2 regions of the Rhizobium sp. AP16 genome follow, and region 1 is predicted to be linked to the other one. Evidence: predicted binding sites of a transcription regulator. Region 1 holds the regulator's gene; the other holds the start of a gene.

Region 1 (10,073 bases):
GCGGATGCAGGTGGTGTTCCACCATGTCCTGCCGCTCGCCATGCCGGGCATCCTGACCGGTACGATCCTCGGGCTGGCGCATGCGCTCGGCGAGACCGCGCCGCTGCTGTTGATCGGCATGGTCGCCTTCGTCGCCAATTATCCGACGTCGCCACTCGATCCCGCGACCGCCCTGCCGGTGCAGATTTACATGTGGGCGAGCGAAGCCGAGCGTGCCTTTGTCGAGCGAACCTCCGGGGCCATTATCGTCCTGCTCTTCTTCCTTGTTGCGATGAACATCGGGGCCATCCTGCTGCGCCGTCGCTTCGAGCGGCGTTGGTAGAGGGAGAAGACGGAATGAACATGATGACGGAAGCCGCAGGCGAGAAGGCACTGGCCAGGAAGATGACGACGATCCCCTACAAGATGATCGGCCAGGACGTCTCGGTCTATTATGGTGACAAGCGCGCCCTGTTCGGTGTGGACCTGAACATCCGTGTCAATACGGTCACGGCGTTGATCGGTCCTTCAGGCTGTGGCAAGTCCACCTTTCTGCGCTGCCTAAACCGCATGAACGATACGATCGACACCTGCCGCGTCACCGGCAAGATCACGCTCGACGATCAGGATGTCTATGACAGCGCCATCGATGTCGTGGAGCTGCGTGCCCGCGTCGGCATGGTGTTCCAGAAGCCCAATCCCTTCCCGAAGTCGATCTACGAGAACGTCGCCTATGGCCCGCGTATTCACGGGCTGCATCGCTCCAAGGCCGATCTCGACCATATTGTCGAAACCAGCCTGCAGAAGGCCGGTCTCTGGGGCGAGGTGAAGGATCGGCTGCTGGAAGCCGGCACCAGCCTGTCGGGCGGCCAGCAGCAGCGCCTCTGCATCGCCCGCGCCGTTGCCGTCAGCCCGGAAGTCATTCTCATGGACGAGCCGTGCTCGGCGCTCGATCCCATCGCCACGGCCAAGGTCGAGGAACTGATTCATGAGCTGCGGGAAAACTTCACGATCGTCATCGTGACGCATTCCATGCAGCAGGCCGCCCGCGTTTCCCAACGCACCGCAATGTTTCATCTCGGCCATTTGGTCGAGGAGAACGATACCGATAAGATGTTCACCAATCCCGACGATTTCCGCACGCAGGATTACATCATGGGCCGTTTTGGTTGATGATATCCCGCGCGCGGCTCCCTTCACACGTTTCACCCTGAGGATAGAAAAATGGTCTCCACTCACATTCTCTCTGCCTATGACGAAGACCTGAAGTTCCTGACGCGCCGCATTGCTGAAATGGGCGGTCTGGCGGAGCAGATGGTCAGCGACAGCGTTCGTGCACTGGTGCACGGCGATGCCGCCCTTGCACAGAAGGTCATCTCCGACGACGTCGTTCTCGACCACGCCGAACGCGAAGTCGGCGACAAGGCGATCGTCACCATCGCTCGCCGCCAGCCGATGGCCGCCGACCTGCGCGAAATCATGGGTTCCATTCGCATCGCCGCCGATCTGGAGCGCGTTGGCGACCTTGGCAAGAATACCGCCAAGCGCGTCATCGCCGTGCAGGGCCACGGCGTTCCGCGCCGCCTGGCGCGCGGCATCGAGCATCTTTCCGAACTGGCGCTCAGCCAGCTCAAGGAAGTGCTCGACGTCTATACGACCCGTTCGCCCGACAAGGCCGTCTCGATCCGTGAGCGCGACGAGGAAATCGACGCGATGTACACCTCGCTCTTCCGCGAGATGCTGACCTACATGATGGAAGATCCGCGCAACATCACCACCTGCACGCATCTTCTCTTTTGCGCCAAGAATATCGAGCGCATCGGCGACCATGCCACCAACATCGCCGAGACGATCTATTACATGGCGACCGGTAGCCAGCCCGAAGGCGAGCGCCCGAAAGACGATACCGCCAACACCGTCGGTGCGGTGACGGAATAACGAAGACGCCAGGAAAAGGAGACCAGAGACGCATGGTTCCGAGAGTTGCTGTTGTAGAAGACGAAGAAGCGCTCAGCGTTCTGCTGCGCTATAATCTCGAGGCTGAAGGCTTCGAGGTCGACACCATTCTGAGAGGCGATGAAGCAGAGCTTCGCCTCCAGGAGCGCATTCCCGATCTTCTGATCCTCGATTGGATGCTCCCCGGCGTGTCCGGCATCGAACTCTGCCGCCGGCTGCGCATGCGGCCGGAGACCGAACGCCTGCCGATCATCATGCTCACCGCCCGCGGCGAGGAAAGCGAGCGCGTGCGCGGCCTTTCCACCGGCGCGGACGATTATGTCGTCAAGCCGTTCTCGACGCCGGAGCTGATGGCTCGCGTCAAGGCGATGCTGCGCCGTGCCCGTCCGGAGGTTCTCTCCACCGTGCTGCGCTGTGGCGACATCGAACTGGACCGCGAGACCCATCGCGTTCACCGCAAGAGCCGTGAAGTGCGGTTGGGACCGACGGAATTCCGCCTGCTGGAATTCCTGATGGCTTCGCCGAGCCGCGTCTTCTCGCGGTCGCAGCTCCTCGACGGTGTCTGGGGACATGACATCTATGTCGACGAACGCACCGTCGACGTCCATGTCGGACGTCTGCGCAAGGCGCTGAACTTCTCCAATATGCAGGATGTCATCCGCACCGTTCGCGGCGCGGGTTATTCCATGGAAGCCTGATCGGGAAACCGGTCAGTCACCCAACATAGCGGCGGAAACAGAAAACGGGCCTTTCGGCCCGTTTCTTTCATTCAGCTATGGGGCATCTCAGCCGCGCGGTTGAGCCGCCGGCCGGCGTCGTTCATGCACCGGCTGGTAGGCCAGGCGCTGATGGTAGCCGCAATAGGGCGATGCATCCGGGCTGTCATTGCCGCAGAAGTGGAAGTCATCCTTCAGCGGATCGCCGACCGGCCATTTGCAGGTGCGCTCGGTGAGTTCCGTCAGGCCGAGGCGACGCGAAATCGGAACGACCACATTGGCGGCCGGACGATATTCGATCTCGTTGACCGTATCGATCTCGACTTCTTCCTTGAGCATCGTCGCGCCCTGCTGACGGGTAACCGTGCGGGTTGCAACGCGCGAGGCGTAGTTCGGTGCGCGCGGCGCCGAAGTGTTGCGCTTCTGTGCTCGGGCGGCCGTCGCCGTGCCGCCGGCCTTCGCTCGGCCCGGCAGGCTCAAGCGATGCACCTTGCCGATGACGGCATTACGACTGACACCACCGAGCTGCGCCGCGATCTGGCTCGCGCTCAAACCCTCGGACCACAGCTTTTTCAGCTTCTCGACGCGTTCGTCTGTCCAATTCATGCCCTGTCTCCGCTGTCGCGTTTCCGATGGCAGAATCCTTCACCATTGCCTCGCATTAGGGCGAGGCGCGAAACGCTTAAAAATTGTGGTGACTAGTTCCGCCGCATGCAGTCTAGTAATTGAGGTTTAACCTAGTGTGAGGCTGACTCCGTGACAAGAGTCGCATGATTCCTGGGGAATCGATTTCGGGGTTTTCCCCAACTTGCTTGTCCAAGCGTGGCATTTTTGCAATATTAGCAACTGAAGACATACCTCTCGTCGCGAGATGCTCTGCCGCGCCTGCTAAATCGCCTGTTTTGTTGACATTGCGGTGCAAAACATCAATAGTGCCTCAGCCGCCGCAAGGCGGCATTTTTGATTTTTCCGGGCCCGTTTCACTTGAAGGAAACGATTGGCCCTAAAGGTTGTGATCGAGGAGATACGGGCCATGGCTGAAACCGCGCCGCTTTACGACACCTATATGCGTGCCCCGCTGCGGTTTGAGCGAGGAGAGGGCGTATGGCTGTTCACGGAGACAGGCGAGCGCTATCTCGATTTCGCCGCCGGTGTTGCAGTGAATTCGCTTGGCCATGCACATCCCCATCTGGTCGCGGAACTGAAGGCGCAGGCCGACAAGGTCTGGCACCTGTCGAACCTTTATGAGGTGCCGGGCCAGGAGAAGCTGTCGAAGCGCCTGACGGAAGCCACCTTTGCCGACAAGGTGTTCTTCACCAATTCCGGCGCTGAGGCGCTGGAATGTGCGATCAAGACGGCGCGGCGCTACCAGTTCTCCAAGGGCCATCCCGAGAAGTTCCATATCATCACCTTTGAAGGCGCCTTCCACGGCCGCACGATCGCGACGATCGCCGCCGGCGGCCAGGAAAAGTATCTCGAAGGTTTCGGCCCCAAGGCGCCGGGCTTCGACCAGGTACCCTTCGGCGATCTCGATGCCGTGCGCGCCGCCGTTACCGATGCGACGGCCGGGATTCTCATCGAGCCCGTGCAGGGCGAGGGCGGCATTCGGCCTGCGACCAACGAGTTCCTGCGCGGCCTGCGCCAGATCTGCGACGAGCACGGCCTTCTTCTGATCCTTGACGAGGTCCAGTGCGGCGTCGGCCGTACCGGCAAGCTCTTTGCTCATGAATGGTCCGGCGTCACGCCCGACATCATGGCCGTGGCCAAGGGTATCGGCGGCGGCTTCCCGCTTGGCGCGTGCCTTGCGACGGCGGAAGCCGCTTCGGGCATGAAGGCCGGTACGCATGGCTCGACCTATGGCGGCAATCCGCTCGCCATGGCAGTCGGCAATGCCGTGCTCGATATCGTGCTGGCAGACGGTTTCCTCGATCATGTGCGCGATATCGCCCTAGTCTTCCGCCAGGGCCTTGCTTCGCTTCAGGATCGTTTCCCCGATATCATCGAGGATATTCGCGGCGAGGGCCTGATGCTCGGCATCAAGGCCGCCATTCCGCAGGCGGAGCTGTTGCAGGCGATCCGCGCCGAGTATCTTCTGGGCGTGCCGGCTGGCGACAACGTCATCCGTCTGCTGCCGCCGCTGGTGGTGACCGCCGAGGAAGCGCGCGAAGGTATTGCCCGCATCGAACGCGCCGCCGAAAGCGTGCGTGCGGCTCGCATCAAGAAGTCGGCTTGAATTCAGCGCCCGCTGTCAGCGCAGTAACACTTAGAATGGCGCATAACCCCTTAAATCGGGTCCGATTTAAGGGGTTATGCGCGCCCCACGCGGGCGTTATTGTTTTCTAGAGTACAGGTAGGAACATGGCTTCTCCGAAACACTTTCTCGATCTCTCGGCTGTTGCTGCTGCCGATCTGCGCAGCATCATCGACGACGCCATCGTGCGCAAGCGGGCGCTGAAGGCCGGTACGGCCGACAAGCCGCTTGCCGGCAAGATGCTGGCGATGATCTTCGAGAAGCCCTCCACCCGAACCCGCGTCTCCTTCGATGTCGGCATGCGCCAGCTTGGCGGCGAGACGCTGTTCCTGTCGGGCACCGAGATGCAGCTCGGCCGCGCCGAGACGATCGGCGATACGGCGAAAGTGCTGTCGCGCTATGTCGACGCCATCATGATCCGCACGACGGAGCATTCGCGCCTGCTGGAGCTCGCCGAACACGCGACCGTGCCGGTCATCAATGCGCTGACCGACGACACGCACCCCTGCCAGATCATGGCCGACATCATGACCTTCGAGGAGCATCGCGGCCCGATCAAGGGCAAGACGATTGCTTGGACCGGCGACGGCAACAATGTGCTGCATTCGCTGATCGAAGGGGCCGCACGCTTCGACTACCGCATGAACATGGCCGTACCCCTTGGTTCCGAGCCAAAGGATCACTATTTGAACTGGGCCCGTAATCAGGGCGCCGAAATCATGCTCTCGCATGATGCCGACCGTGCGGTCGCTGGCGTTGATTGCGTGGTAACCGATACCTGGGTTTCCATGAATCAGGAACACCGGGCCCGCGGTCACAACGTCTTCCAGCCCTATCAGGTCAATCAGGCTTTGATGGCACAGGCCGGCAAGGACGCCTTGTTCATGCATTGCCTGCCCGCCCATCGCGGGGAGGAAGTGACGGACGAAGTGATCGATGGTCCGCAATCCGTTGTTTTCGATGAGGCGGAAAACCGCCTTCATGCGCAAAAGTCGATTCTTGCTTGGTGCCTGGGCGCGATCTGAGGATATAGAACCGCGCGTTTGATGCCGCGGGCGCAGTAGGAGTAAAGCAATGGCGGAAAGTGCAGCCTCGCTGGGTCAATTCGATTTTGCCGGCGACGATCATGTCGTTCCCTTCCAGGTCGAAGGTCTTGATGTGCGCGGCCGCGCCGTGCAGCTCGGACCTCTGCTGGACACAATTCTCGCCCGGCACAATTATCCGGCCCCCGTTGCCCGGCTGTTGGCCGAGGCCGTGGTGCTGACCGTGTTGCTCGGCACCTCGCTGAAGTTCGAGGGCAAGTTCACCGTGCAGACCAAGGGCGACGGACCGGTCGATCTTCTGGTCGCCGATTTCGCGACGCCGGAAAATGTCCGCGCCTATGCCCGCTTCGATGAAGAGGCGCTGGCAAAGGCCGTGGCCGCCGGCGAGACCGAGCCGGAACAGTTGCTCGGCAAGGGCGTGCTCGCCTTCACCATCGATCAGGGTCGCTACAGCCAGCCCTATCAGGGTATCGTGGCGCTCGACGGTGCCTCGCTCGAAGAGATCGCGGGGACCTATTTCCGCCAGTCGGAGCAGATCCCGACCCGCGTTCGTCTGGGCGCTGCCGAACTGTTCGACCGCGACGAGGCCGGCAAGCCGCGCCATCGCTGGCGGGCGGGCGGGTTGATCGCACAGTTCCTGCCGGAAGCACTGGAGCGCATGCGCCAGCCGGATCTCCATGGCGGTGATGGCGATAGCAACCCGCGTCATCATGTCGAGGACGACGCCTGGGAGGAAGCCCGGTCACTGGTCGAGACGATCGATGCCGACGAGCTGACCGATCCGCAGGTCGGAACGGAACGTTTGCTGTTCCGTCTCTTCCACGAGCGTGGCGTGCGCGTCTATGAGCCGAAGGCAGTCTTCGACCGTTGCACCTGTTCGCGCGACAAGCTGAAGGGCGTATTGCAGGGCTTTTCCGCCGAGGAAATCGAGGTGAGCCAGGAGAATGGCGAAATCGCCGTCACCTGCGAGTTCTGCTCGACCACCTACCGCTTCGAAGTCTCCGAGGTAAGGGACGCCTGATCGGGCTCAGTTCAGCGTCCGCAGCAGATTGGGCGTATCGAGAGAAAAGGCGGGGATCTTGACGTGAAAGAGCTCCCCGTCGTCCGTCTCCATCTGATAATGGCCGAACATCATGCCCGATGGCGTATCGAGCGGGCAGCCTGACGAATATTCGTAGGTGTCGCCGGGGCCAAGCCGCGGCTGCTCGCCGACGACGCCAGGCCCGGTCACCTCGTCCACCAGCCCGTTCTGATCGGTGATGTGCCAATAGCGCGTCACCAGCCGGACATTGAGGGTGGAATGGTTGGAAATGATAATGCGATAACCCCAGACATAGCGGTCGTCATCCGGGTCGGATTGCTCCTCCAGATAAAAAGGTTCGACGACGACTTCGATATCCCGTGTTAGAGCGCGATACATGCCTGACACCTTGGTCATTACTCCGAAACGTCGTGCGTTCCAATAAACGCACACCGGACGCTCCAGCATTTTAAGTCTAGGGCATCTGCTCCGCTTTCCATGATCCCACGAAAGCGGGACATCTAGCGGTATCCTATACACAACCTGCCCCGTCAAGGAACGGATTGGTGAAAACCCCTATAGCGGGTAAATCATACGGCTTTTCAGGGACTAAGGCTAGTTCCAAGGGGCAATCGCCTTGGCTGAAGCTATCCGGCGCGCCTGTTGTCAAGGCGAGCCGTCCCGCCCGAACAAGATCCGGGCGGGTTTGCATGACAAAACTCAGGCCGAAACCTGCGCCAGCGCGCGGGCGAAATCCTCGACCAGATCGTCGCCATCCTCGATGCCGGCGGAGAAGCGCACGGTGCCCGGCGAAATGCCGAGTTCGGCGCGAGCCTCGTCGGTGAGGTTCTTGTGCGTGGTGGTGGCCGGATGGGTGATCAGGCTCTTCGAGTCGCCGAGATTGTTGGAAATCCTGACGATCTCCAGCGCGTTCTGCAGCTTGAAGGCCGCTTCCTTGCCGCCCTTCAGCTCGAAGGCCACCAGCGTCGAGCCGCCGGTCATCTGCTTTGCGATGATGTCGGCCTGCGGGTGGTCCTTGCGGCCGGGATAGATCACCTTGGCGACCTTGCCCTGCTCGGCGAGGAAATCGGCGATCTTGGCGGCGTTCGCCGTCTGCTGCGCCACGCGCAGCGGCAGCGTCTCGATGCCCTTCAACAACGTCCAGGCGGTAAACGGCGACATGGCCGGGCCGGTGTGACGGAAATAATCCTGCAGGTTCTCGTCGATCCACTGTTTGTCGGAGAGAATGACGCCACCGAGCGAGCGGCCCTGGCCGTCGATATGCTTAGTGGCGGAATAGACGACGATATGGGCGCCGAGTTCGAGAGGCTTCTGGAAGAGCGGCGTCGCGAAGACGTTGTCGACCACGACCTTGGCGCCGATCTGGTTGGCGAGCTTGGCAACGGCGGCGATATCCACCACTTCCAGCGTCGGATTGGTCGGGCTTTCCAGGAAGAAGACCTTGGTTGTCGGCCGGATGGCCTTTTCCCAGTTCTCGGCGAAGCGGCCGTCGACCAGCGTGCATTCGATGCCGTATTTCGGCGCCAGCGTCTCGACGACCCAGCGGCAGGAGCCGAAGAGCGCGCGGGCGGCAACGATGTGATCGCCGGCCGTCAGCTGGCAAAGGATTGCGGCGGTGACGGCGGCCATGCCCGATGCCGTGGCGCGAGCATCTTCCGCGCCTTCCAGCGCGCACATGCGCTTTTCGAACATGTCATTGGTCGGGCTGCCGTAACGGGCATAGATGAACCCGTCGGTCTCGCCCTTGAAGCGCGCCTCGGCGGCTTCCGATGTGTCGTAGACGAAGCCCTGGGTCAGATAGATCGCTTCGGATGTTTCGCCGAATTGCGAGCGGAGCGTTCCGCTGTGAACGAGTTGGGTTGCGGGGCGCCAAGTCTTGCTCATGCCATCACCACTTTCAAAACAAAAAAACCGGCCGCAATTGCAGACCGGTTTTCAACCCGGTCTTTTTAGCCACTTATTTAACGTGGCTGCAAGCCGACCGGCCAAATCACCACGGGATAAGTTGCAATACTGCTGTTGACCGCTTGCGTCAATTCCCTGAGTTTGGTTTTGTCTGCGGCAAATTATGGAAAAGGCAGAATGGCTCGCAACACTGGAATTTTGGCCGATCGCGCCATTGCCACGCTCTTCGAAGCGGGGCGGCTGACGAGCGAACGGGAACTGGACGACGATCAGATCCAGCCGGCGAGCCTTGACCTTCGCCTCGGCGCGCATGCTTTCCGCGTCCGCGCCAGCTTCATGCCAGGCCCGTCGCATCTCGTCGCCGACAAGCTCGATCGGCTGAAGCTGCATGTGATCGACCTTTCCGAAGGTGCCGTGCTGGAAACCGGCTGCGTCTACATCGTGCCCTTGATGGAGCGCCTCGACCTGCCGGCCGACATGTCGGCCTCGGCCAATCCGAAAAGCTCGACCGGTCGCCTGGACATCTTCACCCGCGTCATCACCGACCGGGCGCAGGAGTTCGACAAGATCCCGGCCGGCTATTCCGGTCCGCTCTATCTGGAGATCAGCCCGCGCACCTTCCCGATCGTCGTTCGCCGCGGCTCGCGCCTGTCGCAGATCCGTTTTCGTGTTGGCCAGGCACTGCTGAACGAGCCGGAACTGATGGCGCTGCATGCCAACGAAACGCTGGTCGCGAGCAAGCAGCCGAACGTCAATGGCGGCGGCATCGCGCTGTCGATCGATCTTGCCGGCGACAAGGAGGGCCTGATCGGCTATCGCGGCAAGCACCACACCGCCGTCGTCGATGTCGACAAGAAGGCGCAGCACGATATCTACGATTTCTGGGAGCCGCTCTATAGCCGTGGCCGCACCGAGCTGATCCTCGATCCGGACGAGTTCTATATCCTCGTTTCGCGCGAAGCCGTGCACGTACCGCCGCACTATGCTGCCGAGATGACGCCTTTCGATCCCTTGGTCGGTGAATTCCGCGTCCACTATGCCGGCTTCTTCGACCCAGGCTTCGGCCATGCCCCCGCCGGCGGCCGCGGCAGCCGCGCCGTGCTGGAGGTGCGCAGTCATGAAGTGCCCTTTATCCTCGAAGACGGCCAGATCGTCGGCCGCCTGGTCTATGAACACATGCT
Region 2 (10,073 bases), on a different contig from region 1:
GCCGACGGCGATGATGGCGGCGATCGGGCCGATCGACAGGATCGCCGAAAACAGCCCGGCAATGACGATCTCGGGGAAGGCGCGCAGGAATTCCATGACGCGCTTCGTCACCAGCCGTACAGGATTGGACGGCGACATGTTGCGGGCGGCAAAGAAGCTGAGAGGCAGGGCGACGATGAAACCGATGATGGTCGATACCAGCGCCACGTTGATCGTGATGATCATCAGCTCGAAATATTCGGGAATGTAGAAATTGCCCCAGACATAGACGCGGCCGAGGGGAAAATTGAATTCTTCGCCGCCAACGCCGTTTGCGCCGTTCGGGCTCGCAAGATCGAAGAGTGCGCGATAGACGTCGGCCCAATCCTTGGGGATCAGCCAGCTCAGGAAATCGAAGAGATGCGGCAGGCGGTCGAAGAAATGGCCTGCATTGCTCTCGTCAGCGAAGCGGACGGAGCTGACGAAGGCGATGATCAGGATCGCGAGCCCGAGCCCGGTATAGAGACGGCGCCGGGCCACCATGCGGCTCCAGGCATCGCCGATCTCCTTGGCGCTGTGGGGCGCGCTCTGCATCTGTGGCTGGGCATCGGCAATCGTCATGAAAAATACCGCCTTGAAAAATAGCAAAGAGGCGGCCGTTGCCGGCCGCCTCGCAGTCAGGACGAAGATCAGCCGCCGATGGCAGCTTTGCGAACTTCGATAACGGCGTTGTAGAAGTCCGGCTTGACCTTGACGTAGCCTTTGAAGTCGCCGCCTTCGATGGCGTTGAAGCACTTGGCGTCGGCGGTCGGGAGCTTCAGGAAGAAGTCGGTCAGCTTGGTCTGCCATTCGGCGCCGAGAGCGTTGCGAACGACGAGCGGGCCGTTCGGGATCAGCGGCGAACGCCAGACTTCAACGAGCTTGTTCGGGTCGACGGCGCCTTTGTCGACTTCCTTGCGGAAGGTGCCGGAGGTGTAGCCGTCCTTGAAGTCGCCGAGGCCCGAGGAGTCGTCGACAGCGACGTCGACCTTGCCGTCATAGGCGGCGAGCAGGTTGTTCTCGTGACCGCCGTTGAACTGGGTCGAGGCGAAGAACTTGTCGTTCGGCATGCCGGTGTCCTTCGGGATCTGCGTCAGCGGAACGAGATAGCCCGAGGTGGAGTCCGGATCGGCGTAGCCGAGCTTCTTGCCCTTGGCGTCCTTGATGCTCTTGATGCCGGAGGACTTGAGCGCGAGACCGATCGAGTAATAGCCGGTCGAGCCGTCAGCCTGCTGCGTGGTCAGGATCGGGGTGACGGCTTTCGGGTCCTTGATAGCGACGGCTGCATAGCCGGAAGCGCCGAGTTCGGCAAAGTCGAGCGTGCCGCCGAGAAGACCCTGGATAACGCCGTCATAGTCGGCGGCCGGGAACAGCGATACCTTCTCGAAGCCGAATTCCTTCTTCAGGTGATCGGAGAGGCAGGCATAGTTGCGCAGGCGGTCGGCTTCGTTTTCGCCACCGAGAATACCGACGCGGAATTCCTTGAGGTCCTGAGCGGCAGCGCCGCCGGCAAGCGCGAGAAGCGCCGTGGCTGCAAGAAGGGTCTTCTTCAACATGGGTTCGTCTCCTGGTTAACCGGTGTGTCCCCGGATGTCTTCGGTCTGAAAAAATGCGCCCTTGACGCGGGCTCTCGATCGCGGCCGGCTCCCTCTCAGGGACCGGCCAGTGCCAGCGGTTGCAGGCCGGCGGATGCATGTGCCGCGGCTTGCGCGGCCTGATCGGGAATGTTGATGGCGGTCGACGTCATCGTCTCGTCGACACCGGCGCCATCCTTGTCGGTGCCGTAGATTTCCTTGACTGCTGCGGCCGTCAGGTCGGACGGCTTGCCGTCGAAGACGACACGGCCGGCGGCCATGCCGACGATGCGTTCGCAATAGTTGCGGGCCGTATCCAGCGTATGCAGGTTGGTGATGACGGTGATGCCTTCGCGCTCGTTGATGTCGCGCAAAGCGTCCATGACGATCTTGGCGTTGAGCGGATCGAGCGAGGCGATCGGCTCGTCGGCGAGCATCATCTTCGGCTGCTGCATCAGCGCGCGGCAGATGGCGACGCGCTGCTGCTGGCCGCCCGACAGCGTGCCGGCCATCTGCAATGCGGTCTGCTCGATGCCGAGGCGCCCGAGTGCCGCGATCGCTTCGATGCGCTCTTCACGGGTGAAGACCGAGAGAAGGCTCATGACGGTCGAGCGCTGGTTGAGGCGGCCGAGCATGACGTTGGTCAAGACGTCGAGGCGCGGGACCAGGTTGAACTGCTGGAAGATCATGGCGCAGTCGCGCTGCCAGTTGCGCAGCGCCCGGCCACTCAGCTTGGAAACCTCGGTGCCGGCGAAATGGATCGAGCCGGAAGTCGGGTCGGCGAGGCGGTTGATCATGCGCAGCAGCGTGGACTTGCCGGCGCCCGAGCGGCCGATGACGCCAACCATCTGTCCTTGCGGAATGTCCAACGTCACGGAATCGACAGCGAGCTTGTTTCCGAACCGGCGCGAGACATTCTTGAGCTCGAACATGAAGCTTTCCCTTTCGCCGCTGCTTTGGTCCGCAGCTGGCATTGACGTCGCGCTACTAACTATGAATAGGCACAGGTGCCTTGGCTCAAAACGGAATTTCGAGCGGCTGTGCGCCAAGTATAGGCAACGCATTATCGCCGCTTCATGAAGCTCCGATGTCAGATTTGTGTAAGTGTTGTTACAATCCCCCGCTATTGGTGCGGTGGGATGATTCAGTGGAGCCGCATTAGTTGCTGTCGGCGTCAAATAAACCCGTTGGGAGACCATCCATGCTGCGGACGTTCTTTTCCCGCCGATATTCCTCGATACCATCGGGACCCTTGGCCTTGGCCCATTGATCGAGGCTCGGCCTTTCGCCTTCATAGGAAAAGAGCGGCACGCCGAAGCCGCAGGAGGTCTGGACGAGGTCTATATCCAGCCAGACGATCTGGCGGGCACCGAGCGGTTCGTCGCCGGCATAATGGGTATGCAGCAATTCCCGGTATTCAGCCGATGTCCGGTGAATGATCCGGCCGCGCCCATAGAGGCGCAGGATCATCGGCGGCCCCGCGACGGCGCAGAACATGATGGTCAGCCGCCCATCGGCCTTCATATGCGCCGAGGTCTCGTTGCCGCTGCCGGTGCGGTCGAGATAGATGGCGGTATTGGGTGAGATGATGCGCAGGCACAGCGTCTCGCGGGGCGAAACGTTGACGCGGGACGTCCCGGTCGCAGATGCCGTAAAGAAGATATGTTGCCGGGCAATGAAATCGTTCAGCCGGTCATCGATGCTTTCGAACTGTTTTGCCATGAAGGCGTCTCCCTCGAATATCTGGTCTCAAAGGGTCGCCAGACGCTGGATCCTCAGTCGGCCGGCGCAAGCCCCGTATCGGCGAAAAACGTCCTCATGCGCCGTAGCGGATCAAAAAATCCTCGGCGGAAAGGGCGCGGAAGTCGGTCAGCGCCGTGCGCAGAGTGGCGTGATCCCAGTCCCACCAGGCAAGCTTGTCCATCCGCGCGCCGACCTCGGTGGTGAAACGCTCGCGGATGAGCTTGGCCGGTACGCCACCGACGATCGTATAGGGGGCGACATCCTTGGAAACGACGGCACCGGCGCCGATGACGGCACCATTGCCGACCGCAACACCAGGCAGGATGGTGGCGCCGTGGCCGATCCAGACGTCATGACCGATCACGACGCGGTTCTCGCGCCGCCAGGTGAAGAAATCCGTCTCCATATCGGCATCCGGCCAATAATCGGCGGCGCGATAGGTGAAGTGATGCAGCGTCGCCCGCCATGTCGGATGGTTGGTGGCGTTGATGCGGACGCTGGCGGCGATGTTGACGAACTTGCCGATCGTCGCGCACCAGACGGCGCCGTCCTGCATGATGTAAGAATAATCGCCGATCTCGACTTCGTCGATACGGCAACGCTCCGAGACCTCGGTGTAGCGGCCGAACGTCGAGTTCTTGACCGTTGCTGTCGGGCTGATGAAGGGCGATTCGCCCAGTTGGCGGCTCATGCGGCGGACTTTCTGGGTGAGAAGCGGGAGACGTCGAGAATCCGGCTACCGACCGCTTCGCGCACTTCCTCGTCGTGGAAGATGCCGAGCAGGGCGACGCCGGCCTTTTTCTTCTCCTCGATCATCGAGACCACGACGGCGCGGTTCCGGGCATCGAGGGAGGCCGTCGGCTCGTCGAGCAGCAGGATGGCGTGGTCGGTGATGAAGCCGCGGGCGATATTGACGCGCTGCTGCTCGCCACCGGAGAAGGTGGCGGGCGGCAACTGCCAGAGCTCTTGCGGCAGGTTGAGCTGGGCGAGCAGGGCGCCGGCCCTTTGCCGGGCATCCGCCAGTACCACGCCGCGCGCCAGAAGCGGCTCGGCGACGACATCGATGGCGGCCACGCGCGGCACGGTGCGCAGGAACTGGCTGACATAGCCCATGGTATGGCGGCGAACCTCGAGCACGGTGCGCGGATCGGCGGTGGCGAGATCGGTGATCCTGTCCTTGTGCGCCACCAGGATCTGACCGGCGTCGACGGCATAGTTGCCGTAGATCATCTTCAAGAGCGAGCTCTTGCCGATGCCGGAGGGGCCACCGAGCACGACGCATTCGCCGGCTGCGACCGAGAAGGAGACATCGGCGACGACAGGCAGGCGAATGCCGTCGCGCAGATGCATGGTGAAGCTCTTGAAGACTTCGGAAACGACGAGGGGGGTTGCCATGATCTTATTTCCTCAGACCTGCAGGATCGAAGAGACGAGCAGCTGCGTGTAGGGTTCGCGCGGATCGTCGAGCACGCGGTCGGTCAGACCATGTTCGATGACGTATCCGTCCTTCATCACCATCATGCGGTGCGACAGCAGGCGGGCGACGGCGAGGTCGTGGGTGACGATGATCGCCGACAGGCCGAGATCGTTGACGAGGCCACGCACGAGGTCGAGCAGGCGTGCCTGCACCGAGACGTCGAGGCCGCCGGTCGGCTCGTCCATGAATACCAGGCGCGGGCCGGTCACCAGATTGCGGGCGATCTGCAGGCGCTGGCGCATGCCGCCGGAAAAGGCGCGCGGCTGGTCGTCGATGCGGTCGGCATCGATTTCGACGCGTTCCAGCCAGTCGACCGCCGTGGCGCGGATATTGCCGTAGTGACGGTTGCCGATCGCCATCAGCCGCTCGCCGACATTGGCGCCGGCCGAGACCGTCATGCGCAACCCGTCGGCGGGGTTCTGGTGGACGAAGCCCCAGTCGGTACGCATCAGAAAGCGACGCTCCGCCTCGTTCATGCGGAAGAGGTCGCGATAGGTCTCGTCGCGCATGTGGTATTCGACGCTGCCGGTGGTCGGCAGCAGCCGCGTCGAGATGCAGTTGAGCAAGGTGGTCTTGCCCGAGCCGCTCTCGCCGACGATGGCCAGGACTTCGCCGGGCCAGAGATCGAAGGAGACGTCACGGCATCCGATGCGACTGCCGTAGAATTTCGAGATGTCCTTGACCTTGAGGAGTGGTGTGTCGCTCATTCGGCGGCCTCCTGATTGGGTGCCGGCCCATTTGGCGCCAGCATCGGGCCGACATGGCCGTGGGCGCGGCGGTCTTCACAGAAATCGGTGTCGGAGCAGACGAACATCCGTCCGCCTTTGTCGTCGAGGATCACTTCGTCGAGATAGACCTGCTCGGCCCCGCAGAGCGCACAGGGCTTCTCGAAGCGCTGTACTTCGAAGGGGTGATCCTCGAAATCGAGGCTGACCACGTCGGTATAGGGCGGCACCGCATAGATGCGCTTCTCGCGGCCGGCGCCGAAGAGCTGCAGCGCATCCGACAGGTGCATTTTCGGATTGTCGAATTTCGGCGTCGGAGATGGGTCCATCACGTAGCGGCCGGCGACCTTGACCGGGTAGGCATATGTCGTGGCGATGCGGCCGTTGCGGGCGATGTCCTCGTAGAGCTTCACATGCATGAGGCCGTATTCCTCGAGTGCATGCATCTTGCGGGTCTCGGTCTCGCGCGGTTCCAGGAAGCGTAAGGGTTCCGGGATCGGCACCTGGTAGACCAGCACCTGGTTGGGGCCGAGCTTGGCTTCCGGGATGCGGTGGCGCGTCTGGATGATCGTCGCCTCTTCCGTGCGGGTGGTGACCGCGACATTGGCGACCTTCTGGAAGAAGGCGCGGATGGAGACGGCGTTGGTGGTGTCGTCGGCGCCCTGGTCGATGACTTTCAGGACGTCGTCCGGCCCGATGATCGCCGCGGTGAGCTGCACGCCGCCGGTGCCCCAGCCATAGGGCATCGGCATTTCGCGCGAGGCGAAGGGCACCTGATAGCCGGGAATGGCGATCGCCTTCAGGATGGCGCGGCGGATCATCCGCTTGGTCTGTTCGTCGAGATAGGCGAAGTTGTAGGTGGCGAGATCGGTCATTCGGCTGCCTCCGTCAGGGGATCCTTGCCGCCGTCGCGGGCGGCCTCGAAGTCGCGGCGCATGCGGCGCACCAGGTCGAGTTCGGCCTGGAAGTCGACATAGTGTGGCAGCTTCAGATGTTCGACGAAGCCGGTTGCCTGCACGTTGTCGGAATGGGAGATGACGAACTCCTCGTCCTGGGCGGGGGCGACGATATCCTCGCCGAGCTCGTCGGCGCGTAGCGCCCGGTCGACCAGCGACATGGCCATGGCCTTGCGCTCACTCTGGCCGAAGACAAGGCCGTAGCCGCGGGTAAACTGCGGCGGCGCCTTGGCCGAGCCCTTGAACTGGTTGACCATCTGGCACTCGGTCACCTGGATGCTGCCCAGTGAGACGGCGAAACCGAGTTCCGGCACGTCGAGTTCGACCTCGACTTCTCCGATGCGGATTTCACCGGTGAAGGGATGGTTGCGGCCATAGCCGCGCTGGGTGGAATAGCCAAGCGCCAGAAGAAAACCCTCGTCGCCCCGGGCGAGCGCCTGCAGGCGCAGGTCGCGGGTCATCGGGAATTCCATCGGCTCGCGCGTCAGGTCGCCGGTTTCGTGATCGATCGGCATCTCGCCATCGCCCTCGATCAGCCCTTCTTCGGCCAGGATTTCGGAGACTCGCATGACGCGACCCTCTTCCGCCGACCGCTGCATCGGCTCGTCCACCGGCTCGTCGGTGAGCAGGCTCGGGTCGAGCAGGCGGTGGGTATAATCGAAGGTAGGGCCGAGAAGCTGGCCGCCCGGCAGGTCCTTGTAGGTAGCGGAGATGCGGCGTTCGATCTTCATCGCCGCCGTATCCAGCGGCTGGGAATAGCCGAAGCGCGGCAGCGTCGTGCGGTAGGCGCGCAGTAGGAAGATCGCCTCGATCATATCGCCGCGCGACTGGCGCACGGCAAGTGCTGCGAGCGTCCGGTCATAAAGCGAGGCTTCGGCCATGACGCGGTCGACGGCAAGCGCAAGCTGCGCGACGATCTGGTCGATGCCGAGCGCCGGCAGCGAGCGGTCGCCGCGGCGACGATCGGCGAGCAGCCGGTGAGCATTGGCGATGGCGGCTTCGCCGCCTTTTACGGCAACATACATGCGTCAGATCTCCGTCGCGATGATCTTGGTGGTGCGCGGCAGGCAGAGGAATTGCCGTCCGGCCGTCAGAACGAGGTCGACACCGCGCGGGAAGAGCGCGCGATTGTCGTTCCAGAAGCGCAGGAACGTGTCCGGCAGGCCGATGGGCGCAATCATGTTGATGTCGGCAATCCCAGGGCCGGAGAGCGCCAGTTCCTTGCCGCCTTCGAGGCTCGCGATTTCCAGCGCGATCGTCGTCGAGCGGTCGGGATATTCCTGGGTGCCGACATCGAACTGGTTGAGCGAAGCGAGCAGCACGCCGGCTTCGACGAAGGCAAAGCGGGCCTCGAGCTTTTCGGACGTCACCGGCGCGCCGGTGTGGAAGCCGAGCCATTCCGGCATGGTCGAGCGCGCAAGGCCGCCCGACATCCAGACCGATGTGTCATGGTCGCAAAGGGTGAGCGCAATGGCGCCGGCGGCGATGCCGAGGGGTGCGGGCGGTGCGATGTCGGAGACGACCGTTTGCAGGGTTCCCGGCCGCGCCATCGCGTCCATCATCATCTTGAAGACGCTCTGCGCGTCGAAGACCGGGTTGGTAAAGCCGCCGGTCAGGGCATCGTTGTCAGGGGTGATGGTGTTGGAAAGGGTCATCAGTCTTCTCCGCGGACCATGGTGAAGAAATCGACGCGGGTAGCGGCCGTCTCTTCGGCTCTTTGCCGATCCCGTCCGGCGATCCGCTCGGTGATCGGCAGCAGGATCGCCTTCTCGACGAAATCCTTGGTGGCCGGCTGATGCCAGAGCGCGTCGAAGATCGCCGCCAGCCGTACCTTCTCGCGGTCGGTGCCGAGCGCATGCGCGTGGCCGACCGTGCCGGAGGCGAGTCTGATGGTAGCGCGGGTTACCGTGACCTCGCCGAGATTGAAAGGTGCGCCGCCGCCGCCGATGCGCCCGCGCACCATGACGAGACCGGTTTCTGGCCCACGCACGGGCTGGATAGCCGGCTTGTCGGACAGTGCTTCCCAGGCCGCATCGAGCTCGTCGCGCTCGGCCCGGGCCAGAAGGTCCGCCGTGCGCTTGCGTTCCCGGCGCTCCTGCGCAGCTACCTCTTGCCTCTGTGCTGAATTCATCGCGTCTTCCTCAAAATGTCTATTGATATAGACAACCATACAAGGTATGTTTTATATCTATTGGGGCGACGTGACAAGCGTATGACAGGACAAGCGGGAAATATGGCGGGGCAGAAGGTACAGAGACAGACGGGCGTGGCGCTCTGGCGGCAGATTGCCGACCGGATTCGCGCGTCGATCAATCAGGGCGATTTCGACGAGACCGGCATGGTGCCGCCGGAAACGGCGCTGGCGCTGCAGTTCGGCGTCAACCGGCATACGGTGCGAAGCGCGCTGGCCGCTTTGGGGCAGGAAGGCATCGTTCGCGCCGTGCAGGGGCGGGGCACCCTGATCGAGCGCAAGGAACGCCTGAATTTCCCGATCTCGAAACGGACACGATTTTCTCAAGGGATCGGCGATCAGGCGCGCGAAGCGCGCAGCGTGCTGGTGGCGGCCAGCCGTGAAATTGCCAGTGCCGAGGTGGCCCGCTGGCTGAAGCTGACACCTGGCGCAGCCGTCGTCCGGCTGGAAACGATCGGCCGGGCCGACCATCGCCCGGTGTCACGCGCTACGAGCTGGTTTCCCGCCGACCGCTTTGCCGATATCGCTGAGATCTATGGAACCACCGGCTCGATCACCAAGGCTTTCCGCGAACTCGGCGTCGCCGATTATGTTCGTGTCGTCACGGAAATCACCGCCACCCATGCGGAGGAAGGTGACCTCACCGACCTCGAACTCTCCCCCGGTGCCATCGTCATGAATACCAGGGCATTGAACGCCGATCTCGACGGCGTGCCGGTGCAATATTCGATCTCACGCTTTGCCGCGGATCGGGTGCGGTTCACGATCGAGAATTGAAGCTGTAATCTGAATTTTAAGAAAGCTGTCTATCCAGCTTGCTGCGGGTTTCTTCCCGTAGAGCAGCGAATTCGGCTTCTACTTCGCCAGCGGGAATAAGATTACCTGCATTGGCAGAATTCTGTCCCGCCAGTATCTGCTGCCGAAACCAAGCGCTATAACTAATCACGTCTTTTTCGTGTTTCATTCTCGTTCCATCGTCAGCTCATATGCTACGCCGCATGCGTAGCGTAGCATATGAGAGCATCAAGAATAGTCAGCCGTGGTAGCGCAGCCGCTCAATGCGCGCCGGACATGTCGCCGAGCACTTCCTTGGAAGCGACGGTGGAGTCGGCGTTGAGCTTGTAGACCATCGGCACGCCGGTCGCGAGGTTAAGCGCCAGGATCTGTTCCTTGGTCAGGCGGTCGAGCACCATGACCAGTGAGCGCAGCGAATTGCCGTGGGCGGCGACGAGCACTTTCTGGCCGGCGAGCACGCGCGGCAGGATTTCGGTGAGGTAATAAGGCCAGACGCGGGCGCCGGTGTCGCGCAGGCTTTCGCCGCCGGGCGGGGGCACGTCGTAGGAGCGGCGCCAGATATGTACCTGTTCCTCGCCCCACTTGGCGCGGGCG

Evidence for each region. The regulator PhoB, encoded in region 1, activates phosphate uptake and scavenging genes when phosphate is short. The targets are predictions, from matches to a motif close to TGTCATNNANCTGTCAT.
Region 2: the regulator PhoB is predicted to act here: its motif matches at 8,695-8,711, upstream of phnF (phosphonate metabolism transcriptional regulator PhnF).

What each region holds. Positions count from the first base shown of each region.
Region 1 is NZ_AJVM01000063.1:140,899-150,971, forward strand. It holds gene pstA (phosphate ABC transporter permease PstA) at 1-322, shown strand, start outside; gene pstB (phosphate ABC transporter ATP-binding protein PstB) at 337-1,152, shown strand; gene phoU (phosphate signaling complex protein PhoU) at 1,204-1,917, shown strand; gene phoB (phosphate regulon transcriptional regulator PhoB) at 1,950-2,633, shown strand; gene PMI03_RS17185 (GcrA family cell cycle regulator) at 2,721-3,257, opposite strand; gene PMI03_RS17190 (aspartate aminotransferase family protein) at 3,685-4,884, shown strand; gene argF (ornithine carbamoyltransferase) at 5,010-5,927, shown strand; gene PMI03_RS17200 (Hsp33 family molecular chaperone) at 5,977-6,966, shown strand; gene apaG (Co2+/Mg2+ efflux protein ApaG) at 6,973-7,365, opposite strand; gene PMI03_RS17210 (O-succinylhomoserine sulfhydrylase) at 7,687-8,871, opposite strand; SAM riboswitch at 8,916-8,994, opposite strand; gene PMI03_RS17215 (2'-deoxycytidine 5'-triphosphate deaminase) at 9,070-10,073, shown strand, end outside.
Region 2 is NZ_AJVM01000086.1:37,709-47,781, reverse strand. It holds gene phnE (phosphonate ABC transporter, permease protein PhnE) at 1-600, opposite strand, end outside; gene phnD (phosphonate ABC transporter substrate-binding protein) at 669-1,574, opposite strand; gene phnC (phosphonate ABC transporter ATP-binding protein) at 1,670-2,524, opposite strand; gene PMI03_RS29475 (pyridoxamine 5'-phosphate oxidase family protein) at 2,751-3,314, opposite strand; gene PMI03_RS29470 (DapH/DapD/GlmU-related protein) at 3,409-4,026, opposite strand; gene phnL (phosphonate C-P lyase system protein PhnL) at 4,023-4,730, opposite strand; gene phnK (phosphonate C-P lyase system protein PhnK) at 4,743-5,519, opposite strand; gene PMI03_RS29455 (alpha-D-ribose 1-methylphosphonate 5-phosphate C-P-lyase PhnJ) at 5,516-6,412, opposite strand; gene PMI03_RS29450 (carbon-phosphorus lyase complex subunit PhnI) at 6,409-7,518, opposite strand; gene phnH (phosphonate C-P lyase system protein PhnH) at 7,522-8,148, opposite strand; gene phnG (phosphonate C-P lyase system protein PhnG) at 8,148-8,624, opposite strand; gene phnF (phosphonate metabolism transcriptional regulator PhnF) at 8,727-9,461, shown strand; gene PMI03_RS31945 (hypothetical protein) at 9,478-9,648, opposite strand; gene PMI03_RS29430 (2,3-bisphosphoglycerate-dependent phosphoglycerate mutase) at 9,740-10,073, opposite strand, start outside.